Linked DNA regions of Desulforamulus hydrothermalis Lam5 = DSM 18033. The main gene of each other region encodes a partner of the protein of the gene in region 2 in a complex. Links are inferred from orthologs where the notes say so. Each region holds a gene or a part of one and is shown on either strand. Other genes may lie near its edges.

Region 1 (3,635 bases), on a different replicon or contig from region 2:
AAACGGGCCCTCCTGGCCCGGTTCGGCTGGCGCCCACGTCCTGTGGGCGCCGCCCCAAGGGCTCCTGCGCTCATCCAGTGCTGTTACCGGTGCTTCGCCAAGTCGCTGGCAGGGGATCATAAAACCACCTTATGTTTTTACGGTTTCTCAACTTTATCTGCGCCCTGTGGGGGACGGTTTGGCACCGTCCCCCTTTCCCGTCAGTTACTGCGCCAGTACCGGTTGCAGGAAGCGGCCGGTATAGGATTGGGGCACCCGGCAAATTTCCTCCGGCGTGCCGGCAGCCACCAGCGTGCCGCCTTTGTCGCCCCCTTCCGGGCCCAGGTCGATGATGTAATCGGCTGTTTTAATGACATCCAGGTTGTGCTCAATCACCACCACCGTGCTGCCGTTGTCCACCAGGCGGTGCAGTACCTGCAGCAGCCGGTGGATGTCGGCGGCGTGCAAGCCGGTGGTGGGCTCATCCAGAATATATATGGTGCCGCCGTTGCTGCGCCGGCTCAGCTCGCCGGCCAGTTTAACCCGCTGGGCTTCGCCGCCGGACAGCTCGGGCGCCGGCTGGCCCAGCCGGATATAGCCCAACCCCACGTCCTGCAGGGTTTGCAGGCGGCGGTGAATCTTCGGTATGCTGGCAAAAAACTCCACCGCTTCATCCACTTCCATATCCAGCACATCCGCTATGCTCTTGCCTTTATATTTAACCTCCAGGGTTTCCCGGTTGTAACGTTGGCCCTTGCACACCTCGCAGGGCACATAGACATCCGGCAGGAAGTGCATCTCAATTTTAATAATACCGTCCCCCTGGCAGGCCTCACAGCGGCCGCCCTTCACATTAAAGCTGAAGCGGCCGGGTTGGTAGCCCCGGGCCCGGGACTCGGGCAGCTGGGCGAACAACTCCCGGATGTCGTTAAAAACCCCGGTATAGGTGGCCGGGTTGGAACGGGGCGTGCGGCCGATGGGCGCCTGGTTGACATCAATAACCTTTTGCAGGTGCTCCAGGCCCAGGATGCCCAGGTGTTCGCCGGGCTTGTCTTTGGCCCGGTGCAATTTCTGGGCCAAGGCTTTATACAAAACCTCATTTATCAGGGTGCTCTTGCCGGAACCGGATACACCGGTAACGCACACAAACATGCCCAGGGGAATGGTTACGTCGATGCCCTTCAGGTTGTTGGCCGCTGCCCCCTGGATAACCAGGCTCTGCCCGTTGCCCGGGCGGCGCCGGGCCGGCACCGGAATCCTGCGGCGGCCGCTCAGGTACTGACCGGTGAGGGAGGCCGGCTCCTGCATAATATCCTCCGGCCTGCCGGCCGCCACCACCCGGCCGCCGTGCCGGCCGGCACCGGGCCCCATATCAATGATATGGTCGGCCACCCGGATGGTGTCTTCATCGTGTTCCACCACAATCAGGGTGTTGCCCAAATCCCGCAGCCGCTGCAGGGTGGCAATCAGTCTTTCATTATCCCGCTGGTGCAGGCCGATGCTGGGCTCGTCCAGAATATACAGCACTCCTGTCAGGCCGGAGCCAATTTGCGTGGCCAGCCGGATGCGCTGGGCTTCACCGCCGGACAGGGTGCCGGCAGAGCGGCTTAAGGTTAAATAATCCAGGCCCACGTTGACCAGGAAACCCAGCCGCTCCTTAATTTCTTTCAGAATCTGCCGGGCAATCAGGCGTTCCCGTTGGCTGAGCCGCAGGCTGTTAAAAAAATGCAGGGCTTCCGCCACCGGCAAGGCCGCCACCTCGGCAATATTTTTGTCCCCCACTTTTACCGCCAGGGCTTCCGGCTTCAGGCGGGCCCCCTGACAGGCGGGGCAGGGCTTGATGCTCATATATTTTTCAAATTCTTCCCGCATGGCCTCGGATTGGGTTTCCCGGTAGCGGCGGGACAGGTTGCCGATAATGCCTTCAAAGGGCACCTCATAACGGTGCACATGGCCGTAACTGTCGGTGTAGTGAAACTTTACTTTTTCCTGGCCGGTGCCGTATAAAATAACCTGCAGCTGCTTTTGAGTAAGCTGTTCCACCGGGGTATCCAGGCTGAATTGGTACTTTTCGGCCAGGCCCGCCAGGTAAGCCGCCGCCACCTGCCCTTTATGCCAGCCTTCAACAGCCCCCTGCCGGATGCTCTTGCTCTTGTCCGGGATAATTAAATCCGGGTCGAACTCGTGGTTAAAGCCCAGGCCGGTGCAGGCCGGGCAGGCCCCGTGGGGGTTGTTGAAGGAAAACAGCCGGGGGCTGATTTCGCTGATGTTAATGCCGCAGGTTGGGCAGGCAAAGTTCTCGGAGAAGATATATTCCGGGCCGTCTGTCACCGCTGCCACAGCCAGGCCGCCGCTTTGCTTGAGGGCGGTTTCCAGGGAGTCGGCCAGCCTGGTTTCGCAGCCGGGGCGGATGATTATGCGGTCCACCACAATATCAATGCGGTGCTTCTTTTTCTTGTCCAGGGCAGGCACTTCGCCTATTTCGTAAAGCTCCCCGTTAACCCGCAGCCGCACAAAACCGTTGCGGCGGATATCCTCCAAAACCTTGGCATGCTCGCCCTTTTTGCCCCGCACCACCGGGGCCAGCAGCTGCAATCTGCTGCCCTCGGGCAGCGCCATCAGTTGATCCACCATTTGCTGGACGGTTTGCCGGGCTATGGGCTGGCCGCATTTAGGGCAGTGGGCCCGGCCCACCCGGGCAAACAGCAGCCGCAGGTAATCGTAAATTTCGGTCACTGTGCCCACGGTGGAGCGGGGGTTGTGGCTGGTGGTTTTCTGGTCAATGGAAATGGCCGGCGACAGGCCTTCGATGTAGTCAACATCCGGCTTGTTCATCTGCCCCAGGAACTGCCGGGCATAGGCAGACAGGGATTCCACATAGCGCCGCCGGCCTTCGGCGTAAATGGTGTCAAAGGCCAGGGAGGATTTGCCCGAGCCGGACAGGCCGGTAATCACCACCAGCTTGTCCCGGGGGATGACCACGTCGATGTCTTTCAAGTTGTGGGAACGGGCGCCGCGAATAATAATTTTATCTTGCATGACTAACTCCTCTTTAAATTAAGCAATGGCTGTCGGGAACCGCAATCCACTTACCAATATACTTAAAAGAAAGCAAAAAGGCAACCGGACCCAGAACATTTGTACGATATTTGTAATAATTATGTTAATTATTGACAGTTTTCTATGCCTAATACTCTACCTCCGGCAGTGCCGGTTTAATTTCTTTGGCACCCCGCAGCTGCAGCCGCAACTCGATAATGGCATCCCGCAACTGGGCCGCCCGCTCAAACTCCAGGTGCCGGGCCGATTCTTTCATTTCCTTTTCCAGTTGAGCAATCATCTTTTTAATGTCGGCTTTGCTCATTTTGCCCGCTTTGTTCTTGGCCAGATAAGGGGCCGGCTGTTCGGCCGCCCGGGTGGCCTCAATGACATCCCGCACCGCCTTGCGTACGGTTTGCGGCGTGATGCCGTGCCGCTCGTTATATTCGGTTTGGATGCGGCGGCGGCGCTCGGTTTCGCTGATGGCCCGGCGCATGGATTCAGTCATTTTGTCGGCATACATAATCACCTGGCCCTCCGCATTGCGGGCGGCCCGGCCGATGGTCTGGATTAAGGAGCGCTCCGACCGCAAATAGCCTTCTTTGTCCGCATCCAGG
Region 2 (4,383 bases):
AAGTCTATGCCGAATTGTTTGGCAGCTGCGTTAACCTGCTTGTCCAGCTCCTGACGGGTAATTTCCTGCCCGTTGACCACCGCTACCACATTGGCTTTGTTGTTGGCACAGCCGGCAACAAACAAAACCAGGCTGAACAGCAGCATCAGTCCCCCGTAAAATAATTTGTTTTTCACCACAATGTCCCCCTTCTGCATGATACCGCCATTATACAACGATCGGCACAGGCCGGCAAGTTATTTCAGGCGGCCCAGGAAAGAGTATAATTGCTCCAGTTTTCTAAGGCTGAGGTCACCCTTTTCACGGCTGATCAGCTTAATTTCAAAGCCTTCCGGCGAGTTATGAAACTTTACATTGTTTTTATACTTTTCACTGATGGCCACCAGCTTTTCACCGTCCAGGGGCGCATCGGGCGCAAACAACAGCCGGTAGTAACCCTGGGGGCGGCTGATGCTCTTAATGTGCAACTGCCTGCCGGCCATCTTTAATTGAGCCACCAGCAACAGGCAGCGAACGCTGTCGGGCAGATCGCCGTAGCGATCCACCAGTTCGTCCTCCAGGTCAGCCAGCTCAGATACTTCCTGCATGGCCGCCAGGCGGCGGTAAAGCTCTACCTTCTGGTTGCCGTCCGGCACATAGGTATCCGGGATGTAGGCTTCCACCGGCAGTTCAACAGCGGTATCCACCACCTGCTCCGTTTTATGGCCCCGGGCCTCCTGGATGGCTTCCTCCAACAGCCGGCAATACATTTCAAAACCCACTTCAGCAATGTGGCCATGCTGTTGGGCTCCCAGAATATTGCCGGCACCCCGGATTTCCAAATCCCGCATGGCTATTTTGTAACCGGAACCAAACTCGGTAAACTCCCGAATGGCAGACAGTCTTCGCTCACTGACTTCGGTTAATACCTTGTCCCGCCGGAATAAAAAATAGGCATATGCCAGCCGGTTGGTTCGTCCCACCCGCCCCCGCAACTGGTACAATTGAGCCAAACCGAAATGATCGGCATCTTTAACAATTAAGGTATTGACATTGGCAATATCCAGGCCGGTTTCGACAATGGTGGTGCACACCAGAACATCATAAGCCCCGTCCATAAACTCCAGCATGATTTGTTCCAATTCATCTTCCTTCATCTGGCCGTGAGCCACACCCAGGCGCGCCTCGGGCACCAGCCCCTGCAGCCAGCCGGCCAGCCGGTCCAGGTCAACCACCCGGTTGTGTACAAAATATACCTGGCCGCCCCGGTTAAGCTCCCGCCGGATCGCCTCCCTGATTAACACCGGGTCTTCTTCCAGCACATAGGTTTGCACCGGGAAGCGTTCCTCCGGCGGGGTCTCCAGCACACTGGTATCCCGTACCCCCACCAGCGACATGTGCAGCGTACGGGGTATGGGAGTGGCTGTCAGGGTTAAGACGTCTACATTTTGGCGCAGCTGTTTAAGTTTTTCCTTGTGCATAACACCGAAGCGCTGCTCTTCATCCACCACCAGCAAACCAAGGTCTTTAAAATATATATCATCCTGTACCAAGCGATGGGTGCCAATTACAATGTCCACTTCACCGGTGGCCAGCCCCGCCAGTACCTGCCGCTGTTCTTTGGGCGTCCGGAAGCGGGACAACATTTCAATGCGCACCGGGTAATTGGCAAACCGTTCCCGGAAAGTGTTGTAGTGCTGCTGCGCCAGGATGGTGGTAGGCACCAGTACAGCCACCTGTTTATTATCCATCACTGCCTTAAAGGCTGCCCGCAGTGCCACTTCGGTTTTGCCGTAGCCCACATCACCGCAAAGCAGGCGGTCCATGGGCCGGGGTTTTTCCATATCTCTTTTTACTTCCTGGATAGCCCTTAACTGATCAGGTGTTTCTTCATAGGGAAACTGTGCCTCAAACTCCGCCTGCCAGGGTGTGTCCGGAGAAAAAGCATAGCCCTGCACGGTTTGGCGAGCCGCATAAAGCTCCAACAGCTCCCGGGCCATATCACGCACTGCTTCCTTAACCCGGGCCTTGGCTTTTGCCCATTCGCTGCCGCCCAGGCGGGACAGTTTGGGGTGGTCTGCTTCCGCTCCCAGGTATTTTTGCAGCATCCCCACTTGATCGGTAGGCACATATAACTTATCTTCACCCGCATACTGCACCTGCAGGTAATCTTTTTGCAGCCCTCCGATGTCCAGTGTTATGATACCCAGATAGCGTCCGATGCCGTGGTTGACATGCACCACATAATCGCCCGGCTTCAAGTCTGCCAGGGGCTCCGGCCTGTCCCGTCTGGCCCGGTGTTTCCGGCTCTTCTTGCGCTGCCCGAAAATCTCTGCATCAGTTATTACCACCAGGCGGGCGGATATCAACTCAAACCCGCCGGCCAACTGCCCTACTGTAATGACCACATTGCCTTCCTTTACTTCGTTATTTAGTTGTTTTACCCAGAAGGCATCGATTTTAGCATCTCTTAGCAGGTTCAGCAGGTTGGCCGCCCTTTCTTCGGACGACACCAGCAAAACCACCGCATAATTGCGGCGTCGCCAGTGACGCACTTCATCCGCCAACACTTCTGTATGCCCCAAAAAACTGTGCATGGCTTTGGCGGGGAAGTTGACGACGTTTTGCGGCCGTAAAAATTGCGGGTGCCGGGGCAAAAACGAACAGTATATGCCAGGCAGCCGTTCCAGCGGTGCCAGCAGCTGGCGCCATTCCAAATAACTGTGAAGGTGGCCGGGCAGTACCTTGCCTTTATTCAGCAGGTCAATATAGGTTTCGTTTCTTTCTTTAAGAATGGTATCTGCCACTTCTTTGCAACGCAGGGGATCGTCCACCAGCACCAGCGGCGTGTCCACAAAATAGTCCAGCAAGGTAACCGGCTGCGGGTAAAAATAAGAAAGAAGTTGTTCCATTCCCGCAAAGGGCACCCGGCGGCGGATTTGCTCCAGCAGCACGGCTCCCTGGGACGCCAGCTGGTGAACTGCATCCACCGAGCCGGAACGTTGTAATTTTTTAAGCTGGTTTTTGTATTCCTGCTCATAATTATCCAGGCAACGCTGCCACCCTTCCGCAGTTACCACCAGTTCCCGGCAGGGGGTTATGTCTATGGCTTTTAATTTATCCAGCGAACGCTGGGTAGCCACATCAAAATGGCGGACAGAGTCCACCTCATCGTCAAAGAATTCAATACGAACGGGATGCGCTGCAATCATGGGAAAAATATCTGTTATGCCGCCCCGGCTGGAAAATTGCCCCCTGCTTTCCACCAGATCCACTCTCTCGTAGCCCAGGTCAACCAGTTGACGATGCAAACTCTCCGGGTCCACTCTTTGTCCCAGGACAAGCTGCAGGCTGCTTTGACGCAGCACAGCCGGCGGTGCCAGCCGCCTTAACAACGCTTCCACCGAGGTAACAACCACTGCCGGTTGACCGGCCGCCAGTTTGTTTAATACCCGCAACCGCTGGGCCAGCACATCATTGCTATGGGCATATATCTGATAGGGCAACAGCTGCCATACCGGAAAGAACAGCACCGGTTTGTCCGGCAGCAGAGAGGTTAAGTCGTCCACCAGGGCATTTGCTTCGGCTTCCCCCGGCATCACAATCAAAACCGTCCGGCGCTGCTCTGCTAAACCGGCAAACAAATAACTGCGCTGGGAACCGGCCAAACCAAACACCATTTGCTGGGTAAAACCCTTTTGTAAACCCTGCAGCAGATTTTGATATTCAATTGTTGTCTCTAACGGCCGCAATAATCCTTTCATGTGTTCTCCTGTCTGTACCCGTACTGAAAATATCGGATTAACTGTAAGTCAGATAAACAGCAGTGCAAATGACGTCAGCCCGGTTGAGGACGGGGCGGGAGATTGACCCTCTTCTTCCTACCGGGCGGCATGCCATTATTATATACGTTATATATGCCCATTGGCAGGCAAATTATATCCGGTAATTACCGTTCCGTCAAGCGTCTGGCGGCATAAATGATTGCCAGATTCCAGGCGGCATGAGCCAGGTAGGCCAGGGCCACTGCCGGCCACAGCCCGGTAATGCTGCTGATCAGAACAGTCACCAGACCAAACAGGCCGTGAGCCGTTAGTGCCGCACCGCCTGCCGACAGCCCCCCGGCCCCGCGGCGCCGCACTTCCACCAGCGCCTCAATTACACCAAACCCGATATGGGTCCACAGGATCGGCGCCTCCAGTATAACCGCCCACAGCGTTTTGGCCGCTTCTTCAACCAGAGGGGTTACCCAACCCAGCCCCCGATGGCCCAAATGGTACAGTATCCGGCCGTTAAACAGCCAGGCTGTGCCGGCGGCCAGCGCAGCGGCTGTTGCAACATCCGGCAGAAGGTTTCGGTACATGTTAAAATCTGTCATAAAAAATCCTCGCCAGCCGACCGGCG

What was found.
Region 1: the proteins of mfd (region 2) and uvrA are in contact, whole or in part, in a crystal structure (PDB 4DFC), measured with the Escherichia coli proteins. The link is inferred for Desulforamulus hydrothermalis Lam5 = DSM 18033 from one-to-one orthologs.

The regions. Positions count from the first base shown.
Region 1 is NZ_CAOS01000003.1:570,992-574,626, forward strand. What follows is about bases 5-3,327. They hold uvrA (excinuclease ABC subunit UvrA), read right to left. Parts: upstream 3,019-3,327; coding sequence 205-3,018; downstream 5-204. Other genes in these bases: uvrB (excinuclease ABC subunit UvrB), read right to left, coding at 3,167-3,327. Outside these bases: more of uvrB, read right to left, coding at 3,328-3,635. UniProt on the Escherichia coli protein: The UvrABC repair system catalyzes the recognition and processing of DNA lesions. UvrA is an ATPase and a DNA-binding protein. A damage recognition complex composed of 2 UvrA and 2 UvrB subunits scans DNA for abnormalities.
Region 2 is NZ_CAOS01000011.1:166,374-170,756, reverse strand. Bases 37-4,107 are described here. They hold mfd (transcription-repair coupling factor), read right to left. Parts: upstream 3,744-4,107; coding sequence 237-3,743; downstream 37-236. Other genes in these bases: DESHY_RS09030 (hypothetical protein), read right to left, coding at 3,929-4,107; DESHY_RS09040 (peptidylprolyl isomerase), read right to left, coding at 37-176. Also shown: more of DESHY_RS09040, read right to left, coding at 1-36; more of DESHY_RS09030, read right to left, coding at 4,108-4,357. UniProt on the Escherichia coli protein: Couples transcription and DNA repair by recognizing RNA polymerase (RNAP) stalled at DNA lesions. Mediates ATP-dependent release of RNAP and its truncated transcript from the DNA, and recruitment of nucleotide excision repair machinery to the damaged site.